Regions from separate parts of the Kluyvera chengduensis genome, predicted to be linked through region 3. Evidence: predicted binding sites of a transcription regulator. Region 3 holds the regulator's gene; each other region holds the start of a gene.
The links. The regulator PurR, encoded in region 3, represses purine synthesis genes. The targets are predictions, from matches to a motif close to CANGCAAACGTTTGCNTG.

Region 1 (10,458 bases), on a different contig from region 3:
CTGCCCAACGCGCCGATGGGCCCGCTTTTCCTGGCGGACTAACGAAGTCATTTGGGGCTAAGACAATATGGATCTCATCCGTTTTTTAATTGATTTTATTTTGCACATTGACGTGCACCTGGCGGAGCTGGTTGCGCAGTACGGCATCTGGGTTTACGCCATTCTGTTCCTGATCTTGTTCTGCGAAACGGGGCTGGTGGTGACGCCGTTCCTGCCTGGCGACTCGCTGCTGTTTGTTGCCGGTGCGCTATCCGCACTGCCAACCAACGATCTCAACGTCCACCTGATGGTGGTACTGATGGTCATTGCGGCGATTGTCGGCGATGCGGTGAACTACACCATTGGTCGGCTGTTTGGTGAGAAGCTCTTTAGCAACCCGAACTCGAAAATCTTCCGTCGTAGCTACCTCGATAAAACCCATGCGTTCTACGATAAGCATGGCGGAAAAACCATTATTCTGGCGCGATTTGTGCCTATCGTCAGAACATTTGCGCCATTTGTGGCGGGAATGGGCCATATGTCCTATCGTCATTTTGCTCTCTACAACGTAACCGGCGGGCTACTGTGGGTGCTGTTGTTCACCTACGCGGGCTACCTGTTTGGCGATCTGCCGGTGGTTCAGGAAAACCTGAAGCTGCTGATTGTCGCTATCATCGTGCTGTCGATATTGCCGGGCGTGATTGAAGTGATTCGTCACCGCCGTAAGGCGGCAAAAGAGGCAAAATAAACCCTGCACGTAGGGCACGATTCAGCCGTGCCCTGTTACGACATGTTTCGCGGTTCGACCACTTTTTTATGCCAAGTTTCGGGCTGTTATGTTTTAATGTGCAACATTCATGGTCTATGAGGGGCAAAAGTGGCATTATGCGCGCCCCCTTATGGCAAAACTGGCATCGACCAGGTTCAGGCAGAAAGGTTATCAATGAGCTGGATTGAACGAATTAAAAGCAATATCACACCTACCCGTAAGGCGAGCATCCCGGAAGGGGTGTGGACCAAATGCGATAGCTGTGGTCAGGTTCTGTATCGCGCTGAGCTGGAGCGTAACCTCGAGGTTTGCCCGAAGTGCGATCATCACATGCGTATGTCAGCGCGTAATCGCCTGCATAGCCTGTTAGATGAAGGGTCCCTGGTAGAACTGGGTAGTGAACTTGAGCCGAAAGACGTGCTGAAGTTCCGTGACTCTAAAAAGTACAAAGACCGTCTGGCATCTGCTCAGAAAGAGACAGGTGAAAAAGACGCGCTGATCGTCATGAAAGGCACTCTGCACGGTATGCCGGTTGTCGGTGCGGCCTTTGAGTTCTCCTTTATGGGCGGCTCAATGGGTTCTGTTGTCGGTGCGCGTTTTGTCCGTGCCGTTGAACAGGCGCTGGAAGACAACTGTCCGCTGATCTGCTTCTCCGCTTCCGGCGGTGCGCGTATGCAGGAAGCGCTGATGTCTCTGATGCAGATGGCGAAAACCTCTGCGGCGCTGGCGAAAATGCAGGAGCGCGGTTTACCGTACATCTCCGTGCTGACCGACCCAACCATGGGTGGTGTCTCCGCGAGCTTCGCGATGCTGGGCGACCTGAACATCGCTGAGCCAAAAGCGCTGATCGGCTTTGCCGGTCCACGCGTTATTGAACAGACCGTTCGTGAGAAACTGCCGCCGGGCTTCCAGCGCAGTGAGTTCCTCATCGAGAAGGGCGCTATCGACATGATCGTTCGCCGTCCGGAAATGCGTCTGAAGCTTGCTAGCATTCTGGCGAAGCTGATGAATCTCCCGGCACCGAACCCGGACGCGCCGCGCGAAAGCGTGGTGGTACCACCGGTACCGGATCAGGAACCAGAGGCCTGATAATCCAAAGGGCAGGGCCGGGTGGCTCTGCCCTTTTTGCTTTTACTCACCGCTGTTGGACGTTGCGACACCATGGACAAACATCTTATTCCTCAGGCCACGTCGCCCCTGGCTACGTGGCTTTCTTATCTGGAAAACCTTCACTCCAAGACCATCGATCTCGGCCTGGCGCGCGTAAGCCAGGTGGGCGGGAATCTGGGCGTGCTGAAGCCTGCGCCGTTTGTCTTTACCGTTGCGGGTACGAACGGCAAGGGCACCACCTGCCGTACGCTGGAAACTATCCTGATGGCGGCAGGCTACAAGGTGGGGGTTTACAGCTCCCCGCATCTGGTTCGCTACACCGAACGCGTGCGCGTGCAGGGCGCTGAGCTGCCAGAAAGCGCACACACCGCCTCGTTTGCGGCGATAGAAGCGGCGCGTGGTGAAACATCGTTGACCTACTTTGAGTACGGAACGCTTTCGGCGCTGTGGCTGTTTAAGCAGGCCGCGCTGGATGTGGTGATTCTGGAAGTGGGCTTAGGCGGGCGCCTGGACGCCACTAACATTGTCGATGCCGACGTCTCCGTCGTCACCAGCATCGCGTTGGACCACACCGACTGGCTGGGGCCGGACCGTGAAAGCATTGGCCGCGAGAAAGCGGGCGTGTTTCGCGCTCATCGTCCTGCGGTCGTCGGCGAGCCGGATATGCCGCACACCATTGCGGATGTGGCGCGCGAAAAAGGCGCACAACTGTTGCAGCGTGACGTTGACTGGCGCTATAGCGTTGAAGGCGATAGCTGGACCTTCAGCGATGCGCACGGCGAACTGCGCAACCTGCCGCTGCCAAATGTGCCGCAGCCAAACGCTGCTACGGCGCTTGCCGCGCTGCGCGCCAGCGGGCTGAAGGTGAGCGAGGTGGTTATCCGCGAAGGCATCGCCAGCGCGATTCTGCCAGGCCGTTTCCAGACCATCCAGCTTGAGCCGCGCGTCATTCTCGACGTCGCGCATAACCCACACGCCGCAGCCTACCTTGCCGGGCGTCTCAAATCGTTGCCGAAAACCGGGCGAGTGCTGGCGGTTATTGGTATGCTGCATGATAAGGACATCGCCGGTACGCTGGCGTGCCTGGAAGACGTTGTGGATAGCTGGTACTGCGCGCCGCTTGAAGGGCCGCGCGGTGCAACGGCGGAGCAGCTGTGCGAGCATCTGCGCGCAGGTGCTATTTATAGCAATGTGGCGCAGGCGTGGCATGCCGCCATGGCTGATGCAGCGCCTGAAGATACGGTGCTGGTGTGTGGTTCATTCCACACGGTAGCGCATGTGATGGAAGTGTTGGACGCGGGGAGTGCTGGTGGCAAGTAAGTTTCAAAACCGTCTCGTCGGGACGATTGTATTAGTCGCGCTGGGGGTCATTGTACTGCCAGGGCTGCTTGACGGGCAAAAAAAGCATTATCAGGATGAGTTTGCTGCCATCCCGCTGGTGCCTAAGCCTGGCGATCGCGATGAACCAGATATGCTGCCAACGGCGACGCAGGCGCTGCCTGCTCAACCGCCGGAAGGCGCGGCTGAAGAGGTGAGGGCAGGCGATGCCGCCGCGCCATCGCTGGATTCCAGCCGGCTGTCAGTCAGCGGCAACGGCGAGCTCGAGCAGATCCCGCCTGCGGCTGAGCTGCCGAAGCCTAAGCCGGTAGAAAAACCGAAGCCAAAACCGCAGCCAGTGGCCGAGCAGGTCGCGGCGACTACGCCACCGCCGAAAGCCGCGCCGGAAGAGAAACCGGCGCCGGTTGGTAAAGCGTATGTGGTACAGCTCGGTGCATTGAAGAATGCAGATAAGGTGAATGAAATTGTCGCGAGTCTGCGCGGTGCGGGTTATCACGCCTACACGTCGCCTTCGACGCCTGTTCAGGGTAAAATCACCCGTATTCTGGTTGGCCCGGATGCCTCGAAAGATAAGCTGAAAGGCTCACTTGGTGAGTTGAAGCAGCTGTCGGGGCTGAGTGGCGTAGTGATGGGATATACGCCGAACTAAGGCGTTTGTTTTTCCCCCTCACCCCGGCCCTCTCCCCAGAGGGGCGAGGGAGAAAGTCGGTGCTGGACTTATCGACGTCTCCCAACGGTCCCCTCTCCCCTCAGGGGAGAGGGTTAGGATGAGGGGCGCTAAACAACGCCAAAAGCCACCAAAAAACGATGGCGTTGAATATTTTTTCAGCGCCATTTTTTATTTACGCCGGGGAAGGAAATCCCTACGCAAACGTTTTCTTTTTCTGTTAGAATGCGCCCGAACTGGATGACAGGGCGTAAAATCGTGGGACGTATATGGTCTGGATTGATTACGCCATTATCGCGGTGCTGGGCTTATCTTGCTTGGTGAGCCTCATCCGCGGCTTTGTTCGTGAAGCATTATCGTTGGTAACATGGGGCTGTGCCTTCTACGTTGCTAGCCATTACTACACTGACCTGTCTGTCTGGTTTACGGGCTTTGAGGACGAACGGGTTCGAAATGGGATTGCTATTGCGGCGCTATTCATCGCGACGCTCATCGTCGGCGCTATCGTCAACTTTGTGATAGGTCAGCTGGTGGAGAAGACCGGTCTGTCGGGTACAGACAGGGTATTGGGGATCTGCTTCGGCGCGCTACGTGGGGTGCTGATCATCGCCGCTATCTTGTTCTTCCTTGACACCTTTACCGGCATGTCCAAAAGCGATGATTGGCAGCATTCGCAGTTTATTCCCTATTTCTCGCCGGTTATCAGATGGTTTTTTGAATACCTTCAAAGCTCGTCAAGTTTCTTGCCCAAAGTATAAGCTTTGGGTCGTTGCTTAACGAGGAAAAGACGTATGTGCGGTATTGTCGGTATCGCCGGTGTCATGCCGGTTAACCAGTCGATTTATGATGCGCTAACGGTGCTGCAGCACCGTGGACAGGATGCCGCTGGCATCATCACCATTGATGCCAACAACTGCTTCCGCTTGCGTAAAGCGAACGGTCTGGTGAGCGATGTCTTTGAAGCCCGCCACATGCAGCGTATGCAGGGCAACATGGGTATTGGCCACGTGCGCTACCCAACGGCGGGCAGTTCCAGCGCGTCTGAAGCCCAGCCTTTTTACGTCAACTCCCCATATGGTATTACGCTTGCGCATAACGGCAACCTGACCAATGCGCACGAGTTACGTCAAAAGCTGTTTGAAGAAAAACGCCGTCACATTAACACCACCTCCGATTCTGAAATCCTGCTCAATATCTTTGCGAGCGAGCTGGATAACTTCCGTCACTATCCTCTGGAAGCGGACAACATCTTCGCGGCCATCGCCGCTACCAACCGCCAGATTCGCGGGGCGTATGCCTGTGTGGCGATGATTATCGGCCACGGTATGGTGGCCTTCCGTGACCCTAACGGTATTCGTCCACTGGTGCTGGGCAAGCGCGATATCGGCGACGGTCGCACCGAATATATGGTGGCTTCCGAAAGCGTGGCGCTGGACACCCTCGGCTTCGAATTCCTGCGCGACGTTGCGCCGGGCGAGGCGGTCTACATTACTGAAAATGGCCAGCTGTTCACCCGTCAGTGCGCTGACAATCCGGTGAGCAACCCGTGCCTGTTCGAGTACGTCTACTTCGCGCGTCCGGACTCCTTTATCGACAAGATTTCCGTCTACAGCGCTCGTGTGAACATGGGGACCAAGCTTGGCGAGAAAATTGCGCGTGAATGGGAAGATCTTGATATCGACGTGGTCATTCCGATTCCGGAAACCTCCTGCGATATCGCGCTGGAAATTGCGCGTATTCTCGGCAAACCCTACCGCCAGGGCTTTGTGAAAAACCGCTACGTGGGTCGTACCTTTATCATGCCGGGCCAGCAGCTGCGTCGTAAGTCCGTTCGCCGCAAGCTCAACGCTAACCGCGCTGAATTCCGCGATAAGAACGTACTGCTGGTGGATGACTCCATCGTGCGCGGTACCACCTCTGAGCAGATCATCGAGATGGCGCGTGAAGCGGGCGCGAAGAAGGTTTACCTGGCTTCCGCAGCGCCGGAAATTCGTTTCCCGAACGTTTACGGTATCGATATGCCAACCGCCACTGAGCTGATTGCTCACGGGCGTGAAGTGGATGAGATTCGCCAGATAATCGGCGCGGATGGGCTTATCTTCCAGGATCTGGACGATCTGATTGAGGCAGTACGCGCGGAGAACCCGGATATTCAGCAGTTCGAATGCTCGGTGTTCAACGGCGTGTACGTGACCAAAGACGTCGACCAGAGCTATCTTGATTTCCTTGACTCTCTGCGTAACGACGACGCGAAAGCGGTGCAGTTGCAGAACGAAGTGGAAAATTTAGAGATGCATAACGAAGGGTAAATCAGGAATGCCGGATGGCGACGCATCGCGTCTTATCCGGCCTACCGTCCACCCTCGTTGTAGGCCGGATGAGGCGTAGCCGCCATCCGGCTTTTTTTATGGTTACGCCTCGTCCACCCAAATCCGCATTTCGCCTTCGCCACGGTTGGCCCAGCTAAACCACGGGATAAAGGTTAACGTCTGCTTCTCAACCGCCGTCTGACGATTATCAAAGCTGTACAGCGGCTTATCTTCCTGAGCGGTTAGCACGCGTAGCCCTTCCGCCTGCAGCAGCACCTTGCCCTTCAGCACGCCAACGCCCTGGATCTCACGGAACGCACTCTCTTTTGGCAGTGACAGATTATGCAGCTCGCTGCCGTTATCCGCCTCTTCCAGACAGTAGATCAACGGCCCGCGCTGAATCGCCACTTTGCCCGCCGCATGGCGTACCAGCGGGTTGGCGTAGACGCGGCGAATGGTCATTGGCAGGTGCAGCGTAATCACGTCACCCTCCTGCCACTGGCGGTGCAGGTGCAGATAACCGTTGAGGGTATCACCCACCGCAGGTTCACCGTTGACCAGCACCTTCGGCGCGTCACACCACTCCGGCAGGCGCAGCGCCAGGGTGTGCTCGACCGCCTGCGGATGCGTGAAGCGAATGTTCACCTCTTCATCCCACGGATAGTTGCCTTCGATTTCGAGCGCCAGCGTCTGCTCGCTCACCGTGAACTGCGCTTCGCTACCGGCGTAGAAGTTGATAAACAGCGCATCCGGGCGCGGAGTGAAAATGTAATGACCGATAGCAACCAGCGTGCGCGCAATGTTCGGCGGGCAGCAGGCGCAGCCGAACCAGCGCTGACGAACCGGCTTGATGTGATCGTAGATATGGTTATGCGGAATGCTTTTCGGGTGCGTTTCCAGCGGGTTGACGTAGAAGAAGTGCTTACCGTCCAGCGCCATCCCGCCGAGCACCGTATTGTAGAACGCGCGCTCCATCACGTCGGCGTAGTGAGCATCGCCCTCCATTTCTAACATGCGGCGGGCGAACATCATCAGGCCAATCGAGGCGCAGCTTTCGCCGTAGGCGGTATCGTTCGGCAGGTCGTAGTCGCTGGTGAAGGCTTCGCCAATGCCCTGCGAACCGATGCCGCCGGTGATATACATGCGGCGCTGCACCATGTTGTCCCAGATCCGCAGGCAGGTCTGGCGTTTATCTTCGTCGTGGGTCATACGGGCGATATGCGCCAGCCCGGTCATCAGATACACCGACCGCACGGCGTGGCCGACCGCTTCGTGTTGTTCTGAAAGCGGCTTATGTGCGTGGGTGTACGACTTGTCTTTAATCATGCCTGGCCAGGCATCACCCCAACCCACCCAATGGCGGGTACCGCCGCGTTTTTCAAACTCAATATCGTAGTAGTACGGCTGCTGGCCGCGCTCTTCCACGAAGAAGCAGGCCAGCGCCTGATAGCGCGGTTCTTTTGTCACTTCATACAGACGCATCAGCGCCAGTTCAATTTCCGGATGCCCCGGATAGCCGCGCAGCTGATCGGGGTTCGGTCCGAAAACCGTGTCGATGTGATCGGCAAAGCGGCAAGAAATGTCGAGCAGGCGACGCTTGCCGGTGGCGTGGTAAAACGCCACTGCCGCTTCGAACAGGTGCCCGGCGCAGTAAAGCTCGTGGCACTCTGCCACGTTGGTCCAGCGTAACCCGGGTTCCTTCACGGTATACCAGGTATTCAGATAACCATCTTCACACTGCGCCTGCGCCAGTAGCTCAATCACCTCATCAGCGGTTTTTTCGAGCTGAGCATCCGGCTTCTGGCTTAATGACCAGGCGACCGCTTCCAGCCATTTGGTGACATCGCTGTCCTGAAAGACCATCCCATAAAAATCACCCTGCTCAAGACCGGCGGCAATACGGTAGTTAGCCAGCGCGTGGCTCGGCTCCGCCTCCGGCAGATTGTCATTAAGCGCCTCCCACTGATAAGGGATAACCACATCGCGGATGAGGCGCTGGTATTCCCCTAAAAACGGGTCTGTAATGGTGATTCGGTTCAGATCGGCTTCAATCACATCAGACTGCATCATGTTTACCTCAAGAAATGTGTGAATGGCGTTGGTGAAGGTCGGTAGAAATACGTTTCATCATGGGGCCGTTAAGTCGGCACTTCAGCAGGCACATGGCGAGCACAAAGTGGAACACGGCTGGCACCAGACTTTGCAGCAGGGTGATGCCATGAATAGACGCTGGCGTCTGGTTCCCGAGCCCCGGCTGATAGGCCACCATAATCAGGATCAGGCTGATAATGCCGCCGGAAGAGGCCCAGGAGAGCTTGATGAAAAAGAGGTTGAAGGCGAAGTTCATCCCGGAGGAGCGCACGCCGGTTTTCCATTCGCCGTAGTCGTCAGCGAAGGCCATAATTGAGAAGTGCAGCGGCAGGGTGAAGCCCTGAATCACGCTGTTAATAGCAATGCAAACCAGCCACAGCACCTGGTAGTGCGGGCCAACCGGGAGGAAGTACATGCCAATCCCGAACGCGACCAGCACCAGGTTAGTCCAGTAGTAAAGGCGCACCATATCAACGCGGCGAGAGAGCGGGTTGACGATCATCGCCCCGGCAATCCCGGAAATGGTGAGGATACCGAAGAACATCGACATGTATCCGGCTCCGCCCTCAAGCACGTAGGAGATGAAGTACATGTAACCGCCGCCGCGAATACAGAGAATATTCACCAGCAGGAAGGACATGATGAGCATCATCAGCAACTGGTCATTTTTACGCAGGCCAGCCAGGTGTTCGCGCAGCGTGAAGTTACCCGCCAGCGAGAGTGGCACACGCTCTTTCACCCAGAAGAAGCACAGCAGGAACAGCACCATGCCGATGGTGCACAGCACGGTGACGCCATACTGATAACCTTTCGCCAGGTTGCCCTGACCAAAGAATTCCACCATCCACGGCAGACCGACTGAGACCAGGAAACCGGCAATGCCGCTTAACACGAAGCGCCAGGACTGGCAGGACATCACCTGATCGTGGCGGTTGGTGATGGCGTTAATCAGCGCGCAGTAAGGCACGTTGTTGGCGGTATAGCCGATGGAGAGCAGGAAATAGGTGCCGAAAGCCCACGCAATTTTCATGTTTGCGCTCATGTCCGGGACGGTAAAGGTCAGGATACCAATCACGCCCAGCGGTACGGCTGTCCAGAGCTGCCACGGACGAAAACGCCCCCAACGGCTGCGGGTGCGGTCGGCAATCACGCCCATTACCGGGTCGGAAACGGCATCAAAGATACGCAGGGTAAAGAACATGGCGCCAACGATGGCGGGGCTCAGCCCGAAGACGTCGGTGTAGAAAAACAGTAAAAAGCCGCTAATCAAATCTGAGATGCAATGCCCGCCGGCATCGCCTAATCCATAGCCTATCTTTTCGCGGGTAGAGAGCGTCTCCCCCGCATCAACGGTCTGTACATCAGTATCCAGGTTATCAGCAATGGTCATAACCAATCCTCGAACAGGGTGTGATGATTCAAAAAGTCATTACGGCGTATCTCTGACGATTTTTAGTAAATAACTAACGGCGCTGAGCATAGATCCTGTGCGAAATGCGGGTATATAGCGTACAGTTTAAAGAGTGAATTCGATCTTATTTTTACTATAAATAAAATTATAATGGTGATGTTTATCACAATTAATGATGTGTGAGAGGCGCTAAATACCATCACCGAGAGAAATTAATGGTGATTTGATATTCTGTTTAGTAAATGAAAACCTAAAAAACAGGCGTTTTGTGCGGGCGAGGACATGGTATTCTCTGTCCGGCACAAGGGTTAACAGACGGAAGCGAACGGAATGGCGAAGAAAATTAGAATCAAAGATATTGCCACGGCGTGCGGCGTTTCCATTGGCGCGGTGTCCCGCGCTCTGAAAGGGCAGCCGGGGCTGAGCGATGAAACGCGGCAGCGTATTTTGTCAATCGCTCAGGCAGAGGGCTACGACTTCAGCCGCCTGCGCACCGGGCGTATCAAGCGGCTGATGTTTTTGCTCCACCGGGAGCACAATATTGCCAGCGCGCTGCCGTTCTACTCCACGGTAATGCTAGGTGTGGCAGATGCCTGCCGGGAAAACGACATTGCCATGAGCTTTCAGCCGATCGGCCCGCAGGATTCTGTGTCTGAGCTGATTCAACTGCACCAGCCGGATGCGCTGATTTGTGCGGGCTATCTTGAGCCCGAAGTGCTGGCTGAACTACGCCAGAGCTCGCTGCCGGTGGCGCTGGTGGATTTATGGGCGGCTGATTTTCCTT
Region 2 (10,458 bases), on a different contig from region 3:
TTAACGCAAAAGGAAACGAGAGGTGGCTGAAAATAGAAAAAAAGTCCGGACCTGTAGGCCAGCACGAGTGTAGCCCGACCAAGCGCAGCGCCGCCGGGATCGGTTCGGAGCCTGCCCCGGCGGCGCTGCGCTTGGCCGGGCTACAAAAAACCCGCCATCAGGCGGGTTCTTTTTATGGCAGTGGCGAGATTAAATCGCCCAACCACCCGCATAGAACACCACCAGCGCCGCGGCGATAACCACGGTGCCAATGTTCAGCTTGCGCCATTCACCGGAAACTACGCGGCCAATCACCAGCGTTGCGAAACCAATCATGATGCCGGTAACGATGTTACAGGTCAGCACGATCATTACCGCGGTGATAAGCCCAGACATCGCGTCAACGAAGTCGTTGAAGTCGATACGCGCCACGTTGCTCAGCATCAGCAGGCCAACGTACATCAGCGCAGGCGCGGTCGCATAGCCTGGGACCAGGTAAGAGAGCGGAGAGAGGAACAGGATCAGCAGGAACAGGATGCCGACGGTGATCGCCGTCAAACCGGTTTTACCGCCTGCCGCCGTACCCGCTGCGGATTCGATATAGACCGCCGCCGGGGATGCGCCCACTACCGCGGAGAATACGCTGCTCAGGGAGTCAGTGGTCAGCGCTTTGCCGCCGTTGATGATCTGGCCGTCTTTATCCAGCAGGTTCGCCTGACCGGCTACCGCGCGGATAGTCCCGGTGGCATCAAATACCGCGGTCATCACCAGCGCCAGCACGCTTGGCAGAACAACCGGGTTCAGCGCGCCCATAATATCGAGGCTACCGATCAGCGAGTTGCCTTTGTCATCGCTCAGCGATGGCATCGCGAACACGCCGGAGAAGTGCACGTTTGGATCGAAAATCAGGCCAACGATAGAAACACCGATGATGGTCAGCAGAATGCCGCCCGGGACCTTCATTTTTTCCAGACCGATAATCATCGCCAGACCGACCAGCGTCATGATAACCGGGAAGCTATCGAACTGACCCAGCGCAACCGGCAGGCCGTCCAGTGGGTTTTTCACCACCATGCCAACGCCGTTCGCGGCGATCAGCAGCAGGAACAGGCCGATACCAATGCCCGTACCGTGCGCAATGCCCTGCGGCAGATTGCGCAAAATCCAGCTACGGATACCGGAAGCAGAGATGATGGTAAACAGCACACCCATCAGGAATACCGCGCCCAGCGCAACCGGAATGCTGATGTGCTGGCCCAGCACCAGGCTGAAAGCGGTGAAGGCGGTCAGTGAAATCGCACAGCCGATAGCCAGCGGCAGGTTTGCCCACAGACCCATCACGATAGAACCGACGCCGGCCACCAGACAGGTTGCCACGAAGACCGCAGCCGGTGGGAAACCGGCTTTACCCAGCATGCCCGGCACCACGATCACCGAGTAAACCATCGCCAGGAAGGTAGTAAGACCGGCGACAATCTCCTGACGAACGGAGCTACCACGTGCAGAAATTTTAAACCAGGCGTCTAAAGAACCGCCGGTACGCGCTGAAGGCGTAGACATAGAAAACATCCCCTGAGAGTTTTTATCATTCGTTCGTCTGCGTGGTGGAACATCCACTGCCAGCTAAGCGTCATCTCCATGTGCGACTTGTGGCAATAGGGGAGCCACAAAAAAGCAAACGATTAACTCCGCGCAGACAAAACGATATTCGGAATTCCTTATCCTCGGCGTGTGCGAGATAAGGTTGGCCTGCTCTTTTTCGGCGTAAGATGCGTCCGAAATTTGAAGGCAAACGATTATCTGGCTTTTATGCCCCTTTTTTCAACAGAAGTTTGCCCTGGTTTATGAAAATTAACGAATGCCGATGAATAATTGGTCAACCCATGCGCAAACGTTATCGTTCATGCGCAATCCAGCAACATTTCTATGGCAAAAATGTCGCAATTCTCAGGGGGAAATAAATAAGGATTACTCATCTTCCAGCAAACGCGCGCCGGTCCCCTCTTCCCCCAGTTTATCGCCGGGGTTACGCAGCGGGCAGTCGCGCAACGACATGCAGCCGCAGCCGATGCAGCCGTTCAGTTGGTCTCGTAAGGCTTCCATCGCGTGGATGCGTTTATCCAGCTCTTCGCGCCATTGCGTGGTGAAATGCTTCCAGTCTTTCGGCCCCAGCGTGTGGTTTTCCGGCAGGACGCTCAGCGATTCACCGATAGTACCGAGCGGGATCCCTAACCGCTGGGCAATTTTGATAATCGCCACGTAACGCAAAACATCACGCTTATAGCGCCGCTGATTACCGCTATTCCTTGTGCTACGAATCAACCCTTTGCTTTCATAAAAATGCAGTGCAGAGACCGCAACGCCAGTTCGTTTCGCTACTTCACCGGGTGAAAGCAGCGTTTTTATTCTCGTCGATTTTTTTTCCATAATCCGCTTTACCTCAAGTTAACTTGAGGAATTATACTCGCCGACAGAACAGAAATCGACGCGAAAATAGACAACGGGGAGAGCCTTATGTCCCATCGGGAAATTATTCAGACGCTCATTGAATGGATAGATGAACATATCGATCAACCGCTTAACATCGATATCGTGGCCCGCAAGTCCGGCTACTCGAAATGGTATCTGCAAAGAATGTTCCGCACCGTGATGCATCAGACGCTGGGCGACTATATCCGCCAGCGACGCCTGCTGCTTGCCGCAGAAGCGCTGCGCACCACCCAGCGGCCTATCTTTGATATCGCTATGGATCTCGGCTACGTCTCACAGCAGACCTTCTCGCGCGTATTCCGCCGTGAGTTCGATCGCACGCCGACGGACTATCGTCACCAGATCTCCGCCTAACCCGCATTCAGGCTACCGCACCAGTTGCGGCAGCCTTATCCCTGTTTAAAACAGGGTTATTGGATTGACAAAAATCCTGCGTTTACCTCTGGTGAATAAAACAACAAACGTGATATAGTTCACACATTGCAATGAAACAGAAACGCTGTTTCATTCAATTTGTGAATGCCTTCAGATAGCCAGAGCGCCCAGTGCCTCATCCACAAGTGCTGTCAGGGCAGCTTGTTGTTTATCTCTGAGGAAAAGGTCCCATGCTTTCACTTACCGCAGGCGTTACGCTGCTGCGTTGGCCGTTAACCAGCGCGGTGCTGATGTTCGTTGCCAGTACCCTGAAAATCAAACTTCGTAAAGCTGACTACATCGGTCTGGGCGCTATTTGCAGCATGCTCGGTCTTGCGGCCGCCTGTTGGTTCGCAACCAGTTTGCTCGGTATCACCCTGGTCGAAATCTCCACCATCTTTAACAATATCAAAGATGTGATGGTTGAAGTGATGAGCCAGACGCCGCCAGAATGGCCAGTCGCGCTCTACTAATTTGCCACTCAACGCGGTAGGCCGGATAAGCGAAGCGCCATCCGGCGCCTTATGGCAAATTGCCGGATGGCGGCGTAAACGCCTTATCCGGCCTACTACACCTCATCCCCGTCTAATGCCGCACTGATGCGCCGGGCCGCTTTTTTGAGTTTGTCCTGCCACTCCCCAACGTTACTTTGCGCAAAATGTTGAGTCGATGAGACCAGCGCCAGCGCCGCGCAGTGCTCTTTCGGCGCAAAACGCACCGGCACCGACAGCGACGACACCCCGACGGCCAGCTCCTCATTGGCACGGTAGCAGCCCACTTTGCGAATCTGCTGCATCCGTTTAAGAAATGCCTCTTCCGTTTCACCTAAACCTGCCGCCAGAACCTCTTCACGACAACGTTCGAACAATCCACGCTGCTGCTTCGAGGTTTGGTTAGCGATCACCACCTTTGGTGCGCTGCCGGAAAACATCGGGCGCGGGCGGCCTCGGCCGTAAATCAGTGCAATCTCCTGATTCGAACACTCGTGGTGCAGGTCGAGAAAGACATCGCCATCAAGCCTGGAGAGCGTGCAGTGGCAGCCCGTCAGCGTCACCAGTTCGCGCATCTGCGGGATGCTGGCGGCCAGCAGTGGATCGGTGCTGCGGATGACATAGTCCAGCAGGGTGATGCGCGGCCCCAGCGCATAATAGCCGCCGTTAAAGCGCTGCAGCAGGCCAGCGTGCATCAATTCTTTCAGATAGCGATAGCCAGTGGGGGTGGAACATCCCAGCGCTTCGACGATGCAATCGGCTTCCCACACGGGGCGGGCGGCAGTGAACAAATCAAGTACCGACAGCATACGATTGAGGCTGGTCATGATGTCTCTCCATGGCAAAACGCGCATTGTAGCGGTTGCCATCAACACGAGCCAGATGGCGGCTTCTATCGCCATGAAAAAGCCCTACCGGAAGCAGGTTTTTTAGCGCTATTCGACTAAAATTGACGAATGCGCCCTGCGGAGTGCCGCACCATGAACGCCACCCCTTTTCATCGTCTCATTACCGTCTGTTTATGCGCCCTGCTGCTGTCCAGCCCGGTTTATGCCGACCCCAAACCGGATGAACAAAACGATGCGTTGGAAGTGAACATCGAGAATCTCATGCAGCCGTGGAAAGGCGATCTGCCCGGTATGCTGGATCGCCGCGTGATTCGCGTTTTAACCACCTACAGTAAGACCTTCTTTTTTATCGACAAAGGCCAGCAACGCGGCGCGACGCACGATATTTTCGCCGCCTTCGAGCACAGCCTGAACGCACAGCTTGCGAAGGATAAGAAGCTTAAGCAGAAGCACCTCAAGGTGCGGATTATTTTTGTCCCGGTAACCCGCGATACGCTATTTACCGCGCTCAACGAGGGGAAAGGCGATATCGCCGCCGCCAACCTGACCATCACCCCCTCGCGCCAGCAAGCGGTCGCCTTTACGGATCCTTTCTATAACAATATCAAAGAACTGCTGATTTCCGGCCCCGCGTCGCCGCAGGTCAACAGCCTGGATGCTCTTTCCGGAAAAACGGTGTTTGTGCGTAAATCGTCGAGCTATTACGAGAGCCTGACCGCGCTCAACGCACAGTTTGTCAAAACCGCTAAACCGCCGGTTATCATCAAACCAGCCCCGGAGGCGCTGGAGGATGAAGATTTGCTGGAGATGCTCAACGCCGGGCTTATCCCGCTGACGGTGGTCGACCATCACAAGGCCGTTTTCTGGAAGCAGGTGTTCCCAAAAATTCGGGTGCATGAGGATGTGGTGCTGCGCGATAACGGCAGCATCGCGTGGGCGGTGCGCAAAGATAATCCTAAGCTCCTCGCCGAGCTTAACGGCTTTGTGAAAGATAACCGTCAGGGCAGCACGTTGGGCAATACTCTGCTGCTGCGCTACCTGAAAAGTGCGAAATACGTGAAGAACGCGGCGGCGGAAAAAGAGCGGCGTAAGTTTTTGCAGATGGTAGAAATTTTCAGAAAATACGGCGACCGTTATGACGTCGACTGGCTGCTAATGGCGGCGCAGGGTTATCAGGAATCGCGGTTGAATCAGTCAGTGCGCAGCCATGTCGGGGCCATCGGCGTGATGCAGGTGATGCCGAAAACCGGCAAGGAGCTGAAGGTCGGTGATATCAAACTGCTCGACCCCAATATTCACGCCGGGGTGAAGTATATGCGCTGGATGATCGACCGCTACTACGGCGATGAACCGATGACGCAGTTGGATAAGGCGCTGTTTTCATTTGCCTCTTATAACGCCGGTCCGGCGCGGATTGCACGCTTGCGGGTAGAGACACGAAAGCGCGGTTTTGATCCGAACGTCTGGTTTGGCAACGTGGAGAATCTGGCGGCCGAGAAGATAGGTGCGGAGACGGTGACCTACGTTGGTAATATCTACAAGTACTACATCGCTTATCGGCTGATTCTCGACGAAATGAACAGGAAGCGGGCGGCGATGGGAAAACCGCCGATTCTGCCCGCTTCCGATAAAAACGACGGATAGCGTCGGTTACGGAATTTGCTTAACCCGCACATCCTGCAAGCGTCGCAGAGTGATCGTGCTCGCGCCTTTGTAGGCATCCTGAATATGCGCGACGATCAGCGCCACCGCCCGCGCTTCGTCGCGCTGTTCAATGGCTTCTAGCAGCTCCGCATGCTCTTTGTAAGTCTGGGTTATCCGGGTTTCATATTCAAAATCGAGCCGCCGCATAATGCGAATGCGGTTGGTGATATTGGTCAGAATCGCCGTCAACTCCCGATTGCCCGCCGCCTCGGTTAACGCCAGGTGAAACTGCTCGTCCAGCGAAGCGATATCATCACACGCCAGCGCGATTTCCGGCGCCACCTGCCAGATAGCCTTCAGCCTGGTGAGCACCTGGCGGTTCACTTTTGCTGACGTCGAACTGCATAGGCTGCGCACCGAATTGGCTTCAATCAGCGCGCGCGTCTCGTACAGGTCTTCATAGACATCGAAATCAATGGGGAACACTTCCCAGCCGTTACGCAGGCAGCGTCTGACCAGCCCCTCGTTTTGCAGCAACAGCAGCGCTTCGCGAACCGGTGTGCGGGAACATCCCAGCCGCCGGGCTATCTCCACCTCCGTAAAGCGATCGCCGGGTAGCAGGATGAACTGATAAATCTCCTGCCGCAGTTGCTGAAATACTCGCTCCGAATGCGCCAGAAGCGGCGTGGGTTCCGATGTCGTGACCGTCATAGAGTGCTCCGCAATTAACTGTGCTGGCGAATAAAGCGCGCACGCCAGGGTTTCAGCACCCACAGTGCCAGCCCCGCCGTGATGAAATCAAGGGCAATCGCACAGCCAAAGACCACATGCCACCCTTGAGTGTGCTGGTACAGTAACGCAGCCAGCGGCCCGCCGAAAATGGAGCCAATCCCCTGCGAGATATACAACCAACCGTAGTTTGAAGCCGCATTCTCGCTGCCAAACGTGTCGGTCAATGTAGAAGGGAACAGCGAGAAGATTTCGCCCCAGCCGAAGAACACCACCCCAGAGAGCAACACAAACAGCATCGGATCGTCCCGGCAGGCCAGCCACAGCGTCATCGCGACCCCTTCAAGAGCAAAGGCGATGAACATGGTTTTTTCACGACCATAGCGGTCGGAAATAAAACCAAACAGCGGGCGGGTCAAACCGTTGGTAAAGCGGTCGATGGTCAGTGCCAGCGGCAGCGCGGCCATGCCGAATACCACCGCCTTACTGATGCCAAAATCTTCAGCGAAGATGGCCATTTGCGAGGTCACCATCAGCCCGGAGGTCGACATCATCGCCATCATGGCAAACATCAGCCAGAACAGAGGCTGGCGCAGCATTTCACGAGAGGTAAACTGGCGCGTCCCCTGCACGATTTTCCGGCTGACGGGCAGTGCAGTCGAGTTGGGAGGCAGGCTCAGCCCCTGGCTGGCCAATAGCCCGACGATAGCGAAGACGATACCGAACACGGTCATGGTCTGCTCCAGCCCATAGCTGCCCAGCGAAATCGAGATCGGGAAGGTGGTCAAAATCGCCCCCATACCGTAACCCGCCGCCACGGCCCCTGCGGCAAAGCCTCGGTTTTGCGGGAACCACTTCACCATCAGCCCAACCACGCCAATGTACACAATCCCGGTACCCAACCCGCCGATACAGCCATAGACCAGGTATAGCGCCATCAGGCCATTGATATGCGCGGAGAGCACCCAGCTTAACCCGGCCATCACCGTGCCGATTGAAATCAACAGCCGGGGGCCAAATCGTTCAACCAGCCGTCCCTGGAAGGGAGAAAAGAAGGTCTGCAGAATAATCAGCAGCGAAAAGGTGACCTGCAGCTCCGGCAGGCCGACGCCCAGCTTTTCCGTCAGCGGTTTGGTCAGCAGCGTCCATACGTACTGCGGGCTGGAGATGGAAGCCATACAGATAAGACCCAGCACCAGCTGCGCCCATTTGCCAAATTTTGGTGCTACCAAAGGTTCTCTGAGAACGGTCATTTTACGCTCCAATAGACGAAAAAATGTCGTCAGAACGCGGGCGCGCGCAGCGCGCCTCATCATTCCGCGAATGTTTCATTTGGAAAATGCTGGATTACCAGCGGGCAACGCCACCGTCGCTACGAGGGTCGCTGCCGCCTTCCAGCATGCCGTTGCAGTGCCGGAGAATTGCCCCGGCATGCCCCATGAGGTCGTCATAAGGGGGGTAAATATCGACGTCATGGCCGTACTGTTTGAGGGTGTCGGTAGTCGCCGCTCTAAGGCGGCTTTCAATCTTAAGCGTGTCGCTGCTTTCTCCCCAGGTGCGCCCTAACAGCCAGCGCGGAGCGGCCACGGCCGCCTGCGGAGTCATATTCTGATGGAGGATGCGGTCAAAGACCGCCGCCAGCGTCTGCGGCTGGCCGTCTCCGCCCATGCTGCCGTACACCAGCGCGTCGCCGTTGGCCAGACGCGCCAGCCCTGGGTTGAGGGTATGAAACGGTAGGCGGCCCGGCTGTAACGGGTTGGTGGCGTTCGGGTCAAGCGAAAAGCTGCTGCCGCGGTTTTGCCAGATGATGCCGCTGTCGGCGAGGATCACCGCACTGCCGAACTCATGATAAATGCTCTGGATAAAGCTGACGGCGGTGCCGGTACCGTCGATAACGCCCATCCAGATGGTGTCCGCTGGCCCACGCCCTTTGCCCCAGGCCTGTGCCCGGTCGGGCACAATCTGCGCGCTGAGCTGAGCAATACTGTCTGCGGTCAGCAGCGACTGTGGGTCGAGGGTCATATGGGCCGGGTCGGTGATATGGCGATCGCGCAAAGTGAACGCCAGCTTGGTCGCTTCGACGCAGTGGTGGACAAAATCGGCTTCGTCGGCAATCGCGCCCTTTTTACGCTGCTGCTCGATAATGCCGGTAATCAGCAGCGAGACCAGGCCCTGCGACGGCGGCGGCAGGTTATATACCGTCCCGTTCTCCGTTTCCAGCGCCAGCGGTTTCACCCGCGCCGCGCGATAAGCATCAAGGTCGCTAAAGCGCAGCAGGCTTCCGGCCGCCTCCAGTTCGCTGGCGATCAATCGGGCCGTTTCACCGTGGTAAAAATCACTCAATCCATGGGTTGCCAACCGCTCCAGAGTGTTGGCGAGCGCAGGCTGGAGCAGCAGATCGTCTGGACTGAGCGCCTGTCCTTCTGGCGCAAACAGGCCGCAAAAACCTGGGTGCTGGCCGAGCTGCGGTAAACGCGCGGTGATTTGTTGATGCAGCCCCGCGCTCACCGGTACGCCATGACGCGCATAGTGGATGGCATCGTCCAGCAGGCGCGTTAACGGCAGCGGCGCGTTGGGCATCTGCTCACCCGCCCATTCCAGCGCTCGCTCCCAGCCGCCCACCGTACCGGCGACGGTATTGGCCGCCAGCGGGCCGCGCACCGGAACCTGCTCGTAGCCTGCCTGACGATAAAAATCGATAGTCGCCTTTTCCGCCGCAAAGCCGCAGGCCTGGATCGCCACCGGCGCTTCGCCCGGCTTTGAGATTAACCAGAATCCATCGCCGCCGATGCCGTTCATATGCGGGTAAACCACCGCGATGGTCGCCGCCGCCGCCACCATCGCCTCAACCGCATTACCGCCATCGCGCAAAACGGCCACCGCGCTTTCCGCGGCCAGCGAGTGCGGCGCAACGGCCATGCCCTGCATACATTTAGCTGATTGGATTTGAGTCATCGTCTGCACCTTGCCTACATGAGTGTATACACAGATGTAGGCACAAAGCGTGCCAACTGTTATTTTTGTTAATTATCTTGAGGTTATGTGAATGGAACAGAAAAAGAGAAGATTAACGCGGGGCAATGTTCGCACCGAAGCGGTGCCGATGTGGTCTGATGGTGCGTACTAAAAAAGCAAAAACCCTGCCGGAGCAGGGTTTTTTGTCGTTTTGATCAAGGCCGTCGGGACGGCGATAAATCAGAACGGGATATCGTCATCGAAGTCCATCGGCGGTTCGTTAGACGGTGCCGGAGCGGACTGCTGCTGCGGACGAGACTGCGCGCCGCCGCTGAACTGGTTGCCGCCCTGTGGCTGCTGAGGCTGACCCCAACCGCCCTGCTGCTGCTGGCCGCCACCTGCCGGTGCGCCACCGCCCTGACGGCCACCCAGCATCTGCATGGTGCCGCCAACGTTAACCACGACTTCGGTGGTGTATTTTTCAGCGCCGGACTGATCGGTCCATTTGCGGGTACGCAGCTGGCCTTCGATATAAACCTGAGAGCCTTTACGCAGGTATTCGCCTGCTACTTCCGCCAGCTTACCGAACAACACAACGCGGTGCCATTCAGTCTGCTCTTTCATTTCACCGGTCGCTTTGTCGCGCCAGGATTCGGAAGTCGCCAGCGTAATGTTGGCAACTGCGCCACCATTCGGCATGTAGCGCACTTCCGGGTCCTGGCCCAGGTTACCGACGAGAATCACCTTGTTTACGCCTCTGCTGGCCATGTTTGTCTCTCCTGAAATATGAATCTTGGTTAAGTGTAAACGCGCCAGTGTATCATTTCCAGACGGTATTTTGATAGCCGCGAGCTGTATTCCACTAAACATCTTATCCCGCTGCAATTTTCATCGGCATCCGCAATCGG
Region 3 (10,458 bases):
GGTCGCGGTACCGCCGATCACGTTGGCGTGTATGTCGGTAACGGCAAATTTATTCAGTCTCCGCGTACCGGCCAGGACATCCAGATAACCTCGCTGAGCGAAGATTATTGGGTACGTCACTACGTCGGTGCCCGCCGCGTTGTCACCCCTAAGACAATTCGTTAATCACTTACCCCGTTTGTTAATAAACGGGGTAAGCTTATCTTTTATCTCACCTTTTAATTTGCTACTCTATCCCTACTCAGTACATGGTTATTGAGTGTACAAATATAATAAGGAGAGAAGCAATGTCGTTCGAATTACCTGCATTACCGTATGCCAAAGACGCTCTGGTCCCACACATTTCCGTGGAAACGCTTGAGTATCACTATGGCAAACACCACCAGACCTATGTCACTAACCTGAACAACCTGATCAAAGGCACCGCGTTTGAAGGCAAGACGCTGGAAGAGATCGTGCGTTCTTCTGAAGGCGGCGTGTTCAACAACGCCGCGCAGGTCTGGAACCACACCTTCTACTGGAACTGCCTGGCACCAAACGCCGGTGGCGAACCAACCGGTGCAGTCGCTGAAGCCATTACCAAATCCTTCGGCAGCTTCGCTGAATTCAAAGCGCAGTTCACCGATGCCGCGGTTAAAAACTTCGGCGCTGGCTGGACCTGGCTTGTGAAGAAAGCCGACGGCTCCCTGGCTATCGTCTCTACGTCTAACGCAGCGACCCCGCTGACCACCGACGCGACGCCGCTGCTGACCGTTGACGTGTGGGAACACGCTTACTACATCGATTACCGCAACGCGCGTCCAAACTATCTGGAGCACTTCTGGGCTCTGGTTAACTGGGAATTCGTCGCTAAGAATCTGGCAGCGTAAGCAAAAAAATAACCCGGCATCGCAACGCTTCGCCGGGTTATCTCGTATCACGCAGAAGGGAGACCTTCTGCGTTTTTGTTTTTACTGGCTGGCCAGGGCTTCTTCACCGCGAGAACGTCCGCCGAGGAAAACAACCAGTAACGCCAGAGCCGCCACTATCGCCCCCATTACCGGCACGAAACTATACCCCAGACCGCCGGAGATAACCGCCCCACCCGCAACCGCACCCAGTGCGTTACCCAGGTTAAACGCCCCGATATTCACCGAGGAAGAAAGGCCTGGTGCTTCGTGAGCCACGCGCATCACGCGCATTTGCAGCGGTGGCACCACCGCGAAGGTTGCCGCACCCCAGACCACCATGCTGAACGCCGCACCTACCTGCGTTTGCGCAAGGAAAGGTATGGCCAGCATAATCACCATCAGCAAGCCGAGGAAGCCTTTCAGCGTCCCGCTCACCGAGCGGTCTGCGAATTTACCGCCAAGGTAGTTACCGATAGAGAAGCCTACGCCAATCAGCACCAGCATCAGGGTAATAAAGCCCGGAGTGGCGTGAGTGATGGTACGCAGCACCGGAGAAATATAGGTATAGAGTGTAAACATCGCGCCCGCGCCCAGCACGGTGGTTAACAGCGCTGATAGTACCTGCGGACGCACCAGCACCGACAGTTCGCGTTTCACGTCCGGTTTTTCGCCCGCCCCGCCCTTCGGCAGCGAGAACCACAGACCCAGAATCGCGATAATGCCAAGCCCGGCGGTCGCCAGGAACGACATGCGCCAGCCGATGGTTTCGCCCAGCCACGTCGCGGCAGGCACACCACCAATATTCGCGATAGTCAGCCCCATAAACATGGTGGCTACTGCGCTCGCCTGTTTATGTTTTGGCACGACACTCGCCGCCACCACCGAGCCCAGACCGAAGAATGCGCCATGATTAAGGCTGGTAATAATGCGCGACAACAGCAGCGTGGTGTAATCCGGCGCAATGGCAGAGAGCACGTTGCCGAGGGTAAAAATCGCCATCAGAAAAATCAGCGCATTACGACGAGCACGATGAGAAAGCAGCAGCGTCATCAACGGCGCACCGACCATCACGCCGACCGCATAGGCGCTGATCAGCATCCCAGCCGCAGGAATGGAGACGTCCACCCCTTTAGCGATGACCGGCAAAAGCCCCATCGGCGAGAACTCGGTGGTGCCGATGCCAAAGGCACCGACGGCTAACGCCAGTAAGGGGAAGTTAATTTTCATGCTTAAGCTCCGATTGGCCGCACCACAGACGCGGCATAAGGACATAATGCAAAAGCATGACATCAATCACAGAAAAACAGAAGTGTGCAAAACAGCAAAAGATTATTGCGAATCAGGTAATAATCTAACAGGAGGGAGCGGACGCTCCCTCGCAGAGGAATTAGTGCAGAACAGCAGTCAACGCGGCGGCGACAATCAGCGCCAGCGTAATAACGGTGGTAGAGAGCGACAGCTTAAGTTCGGTACTCATCAATTTTTTCTCCTTTTTATTTCCACAGCAAAACTGAGCTAACTCATTTTTGCACAGTATTGCGCAAAAATCTTCACAGTTTTAGCAGGATGTTGGTTTTTGCTCTTCCACTTTGCGCCAGGATAAGTCAAAATTCGACGCTTATTTATAAGCGTACCGGCCATTGACCCCCTCCTGTCGTCCTGTATCGTTTTCCCGGCGAATCGCAATCCATAAAATTGCGTCAGGGTGTGTGAAGGCAAACGTTTTCCTTTCGATTTTATCAGGGGCAGGCCAGGGTCTGGAGTGAGATGGAATGGCAACTATTAAAGATGTAGCGAAGCGCGCAAACGTTTCCACTACAACCGTATCACATGTAATTAACAAGACGCGTTTTGTGGCTGAAGAGACACGTGAAGCCGTCTGGGCGGCTATTAAAGAGCTGCACTACTCGCCAAGCGCCGTTGCCCGTAGTCTCAAGGTCAACCACACCAAATCGATTGGCTTATTGGCAACCAGCAGCGAAGCGGCCTACTTTGCCGAAATTATCGAAGCTGTTGAGAAAAACTGCTTTGAGAAAGGCTATACCCTAATTTTGGGCAACGCCTGGAACAACCTGGAAAAGCAGCGCGCCTACCTGTCAATGATGGCGCAAAAGCGCGTTGATGGCCTGCTGGTCATGTGCTCTGAATACCCAGAGTCGCTGCTGACGATGCTGGAAGAGTACCGTCACATCCCGATGGTCGTGATGGACTGGGGTGAAGCCAAAGCGGACTTTACCGACTCCGTTATCGATAACGCCTTTGAAGGGGGTTACACCGCGGGCCGTTACTTGATTGAGCGCGGGCACCGCGACATTGGCGTGATCCCAGGTCCTCTGGAGCGTAACACCGGCGCTGGCCGTCTGGCGGGCTTTATGAAGGCCATGGAAGAAGCGCAAATTAACGTGCCAGCCAACTGGATTGTGCAGGGTGACTTTGAGCCTGAGTCAGGCTATCGCGCGATGCAACAAATCCTGTCACAGCATCCGCGCCCTACCGCTATCTTCTGCGGCGGCGACATTATGGCGATGGGTGCCCTGTGTGCGGCCGATGAAATGGGGCTACGCGTACCGCAGGATATTTCGCTGATCGGTTATGACAACGTGCGCAACTCTCGTTTCTTCACCCCAGCACTGACCACTATTCATCAGCCGAAAGATTCACTCGGCGAAACGGCCTTCAATATGCTGATGGATCGTATCGTCAGCAAGCGCGAGACGTCGCAATCGATTGAGGTGCATCCGCGTCTCATCGAACGTCGCTCCGTAGCCGACGGTCCGTTCCGCGACTACCGCCGCTAAGCGTTACCCACGGACACCCTACTCGGGTGTCCGTAACCACTCTTCATTTAACGTCTCGCTATCCCCCAGATACTCCAGCAGCCAGTTCAAGGCCGGCGACGCTTCGCTTTGCTGCCACGTCAGACAACAGGCGGCATCCGGGAACGGGTTTTCAAGCTGTAACACTACCCACTCTCCGCTTTCCAGCCACGGCTGCGCCTGATGTCCAGGCACCATTGCCGCGCAAAGCCCGGCCGAGATACAGGTTTCCGCAGAGGCCCAATCCGGTACGACCACACGTTTCTGGTTATCAAGCAGCCAGGTCGTACGCTTCGGCAGAGATCGCGACGTATCTTCCCGCACCAGCGACGGCCAGTTGCGCAACACGTCGTCGCTAAGCGGACCGTCCATCCGGGCCAACGGATGCGTGCTGGCAACCACACAGTGCCAGTTGAGCATCCCCATATCGCGGAACGCGAATCGACCGCCGACCGGAATCGCCTGGGTGGCGCCAATCGCCAGCTCCACACGACCGTCAGCCAGCGCATCCCAGACGCCGTTGAATACTTCCTGGTAAACAATCAGTTCCACATCGCTGAAATGCCGATAGAAATCGACGATGAGCTGACGAGTACGCTGAGGCTTCACGATATTATCGACAGCAATTGCCAACTGTCCGCGCCAGCCGTTAGCGATTTGCTGGCACTGCTGACGGGTGATCTGCATTTTTTTGATAACAGATCGTCCTTCCTTCAAAAACCACGCCCCCGCTGGGGTGAGTTCTACGTCGCGATGACGTCGTTCAAACAGCGGCACGGCGAGCCACTCCTCAAGCTGGCGTACCGTGTAGCTCACCGCAGAAGGCACGCGGTGTAATTCCTGCGCCGCGGCGCTAAAGCTGCCGTTGCGCGCGACTGCATCAACCACTTCCAGAGAATATTCAGACCACATTTTTTGCCTTCAAATATTTTGAATCCATGACGCAAATATTAGCGTTTCACAAGCCGTTATGCACTCTCTACACTCAGCGGCATCGTTTACTCATGATAAAAAGGGCGAAGTTTATGCAACCTGGGAAAGGATTTTTAGTCTGGCTCGCGGGATTGAGCGTATTAGGATTTCTGGCCACCGATATGTATCTCCCGGCTTTTGCCGCCATTCAGGAAGACCTGCAAACGCCGGCCTCCGCCGTTAGTGCGAGCCTCAGCCTGTTTCTGGCCGGCTTCGCCGTCGCACAACTGTTGTGGGGACCGCTGTCGGATCGCTATGGTCGTAAGCCTATTCTGTTGACGGGGTTAACCATTTTTGCGGTCGGCTGCATCGGTATGCTGTGGGTGCGCGATGGCACCACGCTGTTAGTGCTGCGCTTTGTACAGGCCGTTGGTGTCTGTGCCGCCGCGGTGACCTGGCAGGCAATGGTCACCGATTACTATCCGGCCCAGCGTACTAACCGTATTTTTGCCACCATCATGCCGCTGGTTGGGCTATCACCGGCGCTCGCCCCGCTGCTGGGTAGCTGGCTGCTGGCACACTTTGACTGGCAGGCTATTTTCGCCACGCTGTTTATTATCACGCTGCTTCTGATGCTGCCCGCATTCCGCCTGAAACCGGCCCACAAAAAGCACGCGGTGAGCGAAGATAAGCTCACCTTTATGCGTCTGTTACGCAGCAAAGACTATCGCGGCAACGTGCTTATCTACGCCGCCTGTTCGGCAAGCTTCTTCGCCTGGCTTACCGGTTCGCCGTTTATTCTCCATGAGATGGGCTACAGCCCAACGGTAATTGGCCTGAGCTATGTACCGCAAACCATCGCCTTCCTGATTGGCGGCTACGGCTGTCGCGCCGCGCTACAAAAATGGCGTGGGGCACAAATGCTGCCATGGCTTTTGGTTATATACGCGCTGAGCGTGGTGGGCACCTGGGCCGTAGGTCTGGCAGAAAATGCGTCACTGACCGCCCTGCTGATTCCATTCTGCGTGATGGCCATTGCGAACGGCGCTATTTATCCAATCGTCGTCGCACAGGCTCTGAAGCCGTTCCCGCAGGCAACGGGGCGCGCCGCCGCGCTGCAGAACACGCTGCAATTAGGGCTGTGCTTCCTTGCAAGCCTGGCGGTATCTACGCTGATTGCAACACCGCTGTTGACCACCACCAGCGTCATGCTAGTCACCGTGCTGCTTGCTGGCGTCGGTTACAAAATTCAGCTGGCCGCGCGCCGCGCTGAGCGCGATGTAGAACACGCGACTTCCCACGCCTAAACATCATTCATATCAATATCCCAGGAAATGATTAGGGCGCTAAGATTTTTAGTTGAATCAACAAACTTAGCGTCCTATACTGGATCCGCATCACATAAATAATATAGATTGAACTTATTAAGCGGGAGCAGGATAGCTTCCCGTTGAACCATGGATTGGCTTTCGGCAAGGGATTCTTCCCTTCCTCTGTGCTACGTCGGATAGCAGGCTCACGAATTTCGTGAGATTTCTCACAAACCCATAAAAAGCGTCTACGCTGTTTTAAGGTTCTGATCATCAGGTCGGGATGGAGAAGCTATGAGCTCATCGTGTATAGAAGAAGTAAATGTACCGGATGACGACTGGTATCGTATCGTTAGCGAGCTGCTAAGCCGAGCAGGCATTGAAATTAACGGCAATGCTTCCTGCGATATTCAAGTCAAAAATCCGCGTTTGTTTAAACGTGTTTTACAAGAAGGTTCGCTGGGTCTTGGCGAAAGTTATATGGACGGTTGGTGGGAATGCGATCGTCTGGATATCTTTTTCGACAAGGTACTGCGCGCCGGATTAGAAACGCAACTCCCTCACAATATTAAAGACACGCTTCGCATTGTCGGCGCCCGTCTGTTTAACCTACAAAGTCGTAAGCGCGCCTGGCAGGTCGGTAAAGAACACTACGACCTCGGCAACGATCTCTTTAGCCGTATGCTTGACCCGTTTATGCAGTATTCCTGCGGCTACTGGAAAGATGCGCAGACGCTGGAACAGGCTCAGGAAGCCAAACTGAACCTTATCTGTCAGAAATTACAACTCCAACCCGGCATGAAAGTCCTGGATATCGGCTGCGGCTGGGGCGGTCTGGCGGAATTTATGGCCAGAAATTACGGCGTGAGCGTTAAGGGCGTGACGATTTCAGCGGAACAGCAAAAAATGGCGCAGGCGCGCTGTGAAGGGCTGGATGTCGAAATACTGCTACAGGATTATCGCGACCTTCACGATCAGTTTGACCGCATTGTTTCCGTCGGGATGTTCGAGCACGTTGGTCCGAAAAACTACGATACCTATTTCACCGTCGTCGACAGAAATCTTAAGCCCGACGGCCTGTTTTTGCTGCACACCATTGGCTCGAAAACAACGGACAATAATGTCGATCCCTGGATAGACAAATACATCTTTCCGAATGGCTGTTTACCCTCAGTACGCCAGATTGCGCACGCCAGCGAACCTCACTTTGTGATGGAAGACTGGCACAACTTTGGCGCTGACTACGATACGACGTTGATGGCATGGCATGAGCGCTTCCTCGAATGCTGGCCGGAAATCGCAGACAACTATTCTGAACGATTCAAACGCATGTTTAGCTACTATCTCAACGCCTGCGCGGGTGCGTTCCGTGCCCGAGATATACAGCTTTGGCAGGTAATGTTCTCACGCGGCGTAGAGCACGGTTTGCGCGTCGCCCGATGAAAACGAACAAGGCCCGGAGCACACCGCCCCGGGCCTTTTTTATGCCTACTCCGCGTCAGCCTGCTGCGCCGCCGCTTCTTTTGCCGCCATCACGCGCTCAACGGTATCGACTACCGCCTGCGTTTGCGGATCGATTTCAATGTTGACGCGATCGCCCAGGCGTTTTTTGCCAAGCGTCGTGCGCTCCAGCGTTTCCGGGATCAGGTGGACGCAGAAACGCGTCGCCGTCACTTCACCGACCGTCAGGCTGATGCCGTCAATACCGATAAAGCCCTTATACAGGACATACTTCATCAGCGTCGGATCCTGAATTTTAAACCAGATCTGCTTATTGTTTTCGGAGGTCAGGATTTTTGACACTTCCGCCGTGGTCATAATATGACCGGACATTAAATGACCGCCAATTTCATCGCTGAATTTCGCCGCGCGCTCAACGTTCACGAGGTCGCCCTCTTTCACATCGCCAAGGTTAGTGATGCGCAGCGTCTCTTTCATCAGATCAAAACTTATCTGGTCGCCGTTAATTTCCGTCACCGTTAAGCAGCAGCCGTTGTGCGAAACCGATGCGCCCGTCTCAAGACCCGCCAGCATGTGTTCCGGCAGCGCCACAACGTGGGTACGGAAGTTCGGTTTCTCATCAATGGACACGATTTTTGCCGTGCCCTGCACAATACCAGTGAACATGCAGTTAACTCCTGTTGATAATCATTACGGTACGTCTACCGATTCGTCTGCTACGCACAATAGCAGTTGATAAAACAGGTTGCTACCTTCCCCGGCCCTCCTCTTATTTTTTGACTAGATTAAAAGCAAATCCTCGCTACAATGATGGAGCAAATCCTCTATTTATTCTTCTTGCTGCCGGTTAAGGCGGCTTTTCTGTCTCCCGTACCCGGCGTACGGCGAGAATAAATAACAACAATACAGGTGTTCACGTGCAGAAGTACTTTAGTGAAGCGCGGCAGTTATTAGCGCTGGCTATCCCGGTTATCCTCGCGCAGGTTGCCCAAACCTCGATGGGCTTTGTCGATACGGTCATGGCAGGCGGCTACAGCGCTACCGACATGGCTGCCGTCGCCATCGGGACCTCTATCTGGTTGCCAGCCATCCTCTTTGGTCACGGCTTACTGCTGGCCCTCACTCCGGTGATTGCCCAGCTCAACGGTTCCGGTCGTCGCGACCGCATTGCGCAGCAGGTACGCCAGGGATTCTGGCTGGCGGGGCTTGTCTCCGTGTTAATTATGGTCGTGCTGTGGAACGCGGGATACATCATCCGCTCCATGCATAACATTGACCCCGCGCTGGCAGATAAAGCGGTAGGCTATCTGCGAGCCCTGCTATGGGGGGCTCCGGGCTACCTCTTTTTCCAGGTTGCGCGTAACCAGTGTGAAGGCCTCGCCAAAACCAAGCCCGGTATGGTGATGGGCTTTATTGGTCTGCTGGTGAATATTCCCGTGAACTACATCTTTATTTACGGTCACTTTGGCATGCCGGAACTTGGCGGCGTTGGCTGCGGTGTCGCTACCGCATCCGTCTACTGGGTGATGTTCTTCAGCATGTTCTACTACGTTCGCCATGCGGGCTCGATGCGCGACATCCGTAATAAAGAACGCTTTGCCCGCCCGGATACGGCCATCCTGAAACGACTGGTCTCTTTGGGGCTGCCCATTGCGCTGGCGCTGTTCTTTGAAGTGACCCTGTTCGCCGTGGTGGCGCTGCTTGTCTCGCCGCTGGGAATCGTCGACGTGGCCGGCCACCAGATTGCCCTCAACTTCAGCTCGCTGATGTTCGTACTGCCAATGTCGCTGGCGGCGGCGGTGACCATCCGCGTCGGCTTCCGTCTTGGGCAAGGCTCTACGCCGGATGCGCAGGTTTCCGCGCGCACCGGGCTCGGCGTTGGTGTATGTATGGCAATGTGCACGGCGATTTTCACTACATTGATGCGCACGCATATCGCGCTGCTGTACAACGACAACCCGGAAGTGGTGACGCTTGCCGCGCAGTTGATGCTGCTGGCAGCGCTGTACCAGATTTCTGACTCGGTGCAGGTTATCGGTAGTGGTATTCTGCGTGGTTATAAAGATACGCGGTCGATCTTCTTTATTACCTTTATTGCGTATTGGGTTCTGGGGCTGCCGTGCGGCTATGTGCTGGCGCTGACCGATATCGTGGTACCGCGCATGGGCCCGGCCGGCTTCTGGTGGGGCTTTATTATTGGTCTGACGTCGGCCGCGGTGCTGATGATGCTGAGAATGCGCTTCCTGCAACGCCAGCCTGACGTGGTTATTCTTCAGCGCGCCGCGCGCTAACGTTTCCCGGCGGCGCGTCGCTTGACCGGGCTACATTTGAATGTAGCCCGGCGATATCACTTAGTGGTGCAGCATCTCGTCAACCACCTGCTGTTTCGTTAACTGGAACGGATAATAGGTCGGCCAGTTATCCATTTCTGCCAGCAACGCTTCCTGAGACTGATTCCCCATAAAGATATGGAAATGGCTGGACTTGCGCGGGCCAATAATATGGTCACTGAACTGCACGAACTTCGGTGCCTCGCTCTTCGCGTCCTGACATTCAAACAAATAGCGCACGCCCTTCTTACCGGAGGTATAGGTCAGAATCTTGTGCCCCGCGTAACGGTACTGGCAGGCACTCACCTTGTCACCCACGTGGAACTCCATCGTACCGTTTTCGATACCAATCATATTCACATCGGTGGCATAGCCTGCACGGTAATACTCTTTAATCTGGGCGAACGTTTTACGCTTATCCTTATCCGCTTTCTTCTGGAACACCGGGTCCAGGTCACCGGACAACAGCAGACCGTTCACCGACTCCCACACGCCTTCCCAGTCTTTAAGTTCACGGTCTTTGACATCGCTGTCTTTGAACACGCCTTCGGCGGCCTTTTGCTCCACCGCGGTTAACGGCTGCCCGTGATCGTGATGGCCATGAGCGAATGCCTGACCGCCCATCACCAGCGCACCGACAGCCAGCGTCACTTTACCCAGAAGTTTCATGATTATTTATCCTTATATGATACGAGAAAAACGAGATGTTATAATATAACAATTCATTTCTCAACCACAC

Region 1: the regulator PurR is predicted to act here: its motif matches at 4,061-4,078, upstream of cvpA (colicin V production protein).
Region 2: the regulator PurR is predicted to act here: its motif matches at 1,765-1,782, upstream of ACH1XZ_RS18210 (NCS2 family permease).

Annotation. Positions count from the first base shown of each region.
Region 1 covers NZ_JBIQOI010000001.1:236,475-246,932, forward strand. Annotated here, with positions in the region: gene truA (tRNA pseudouridine(38-40) synthase TruA) at 1-42, shown strand, start outside; gene ACH1XZ_RS01110 (DedA family protein) at 68-727, shown strand; gene accD (acetyl-CoA carboxylase, carboxyltransferase subunit beta) at 923-1,837, shown strand; gene folC (bifunctional tetrahydrofolate synthase/dihydrofolate synthase) at 1,910-3,178, shown strand; gene dedD (cell division protein DedD) at 3,168-3,845, shown strand; gene cvpA (colicin V production protein) at 4,133-4,621, shown strand; gene purF (amidophosphoribosyltransferase) at 4,655-6,172, shown strand; gene ACH1XZ_RS01140 (glycoside hydrolase family 127 protein) at 6,275-8,242, opposite strand; gene ACH1XZ_RS01145 (MFS transporter) at 8,250-9,653, opposite strand; gene ACH1XZ_RS01150 (LacI family DNA-binding transcriptional regulator) at 10,005-10,458, shown strand, end outside.
Region 2 covers NZ_JBIQOI010000008.1:63,082-73,539, reverse strand. Annotated here, with positions in the region: gene ACH1XZ_RS18210 (NCS2 family permease) at 190-1,539, opposite strand; gene soxR (redox-sensitive transcriptional activator SoxR) at 1,948-2,406, opposite strand; gene soxS (superoxide response transcriptional regulator SoxS) at 2,494-2,823, shown strand; gene ACH1XZ_RS18195 (YjcB family protein) at 3,075-3,356, shown strand; gene ACH1XZ_RS18190 (IclR family transcriptional regulator) at 3,452-4,201, opposite strand; gene ACH1XZ_RS18185 (MltF family protein) at 4,355-5,866, shown strand; gene ACH1XZ_RS18180 (GntR family transcriptional regulator) at 5,873-6,577, opposite strand; gene oxlT (oxalate/formate MFS antiporter) at 6,592-7,908, opposite strand; gene ACH1XZ_RS18170 (gamma-glutamyltransferase family protein) at 7,943-9,550, opposite strand; gene ssb1 (single-stranded DNA-binding protein SSB1) at 9,791-10,318, opposite strand.
Region 3 covers NZ_JBIQOI010000002.1:111,150-121,607, forward strand. Annotated here, with positions in the region: gene ACH1XZ_RS06130 (C40 family peptidase) at 1-165, shown strand, start outside; gene sodB (superoxide dismutase [Fe]) at 288-869, shown strand; gene ACH1XZ_RS06140 (MFS transporter) at 951-2,117, opposite strand; gene cydH (cytochrome bd-I oxidase subunit CydH) at 2,278-2,367, opposite strand; gene purR (HTH-type transcriptional repressor PurR) at 2,663-3,688, shown strand; gene punR (DNA-binding transcriptional activator PunR) at 3,707-4,618, opposite strand; gene punC (purine nucleoside transporter PunC) at 4,732-5,925, shown strand; gene cfa (cyclopropane fatty acyl phospholipid synthase) at 6,223-7,371, shown strand; gene ACH1XZ_RS06170 (riboflavin synthase subunit alpha) at 7,417-8,055, opposite strand; gene mdtK (MdtK family multidrug efflux MATE transporter) at 8,307-9,680, shown strand; gene zinT (metal-binding protein ZinT) at 9,741-10,388, opposite strand.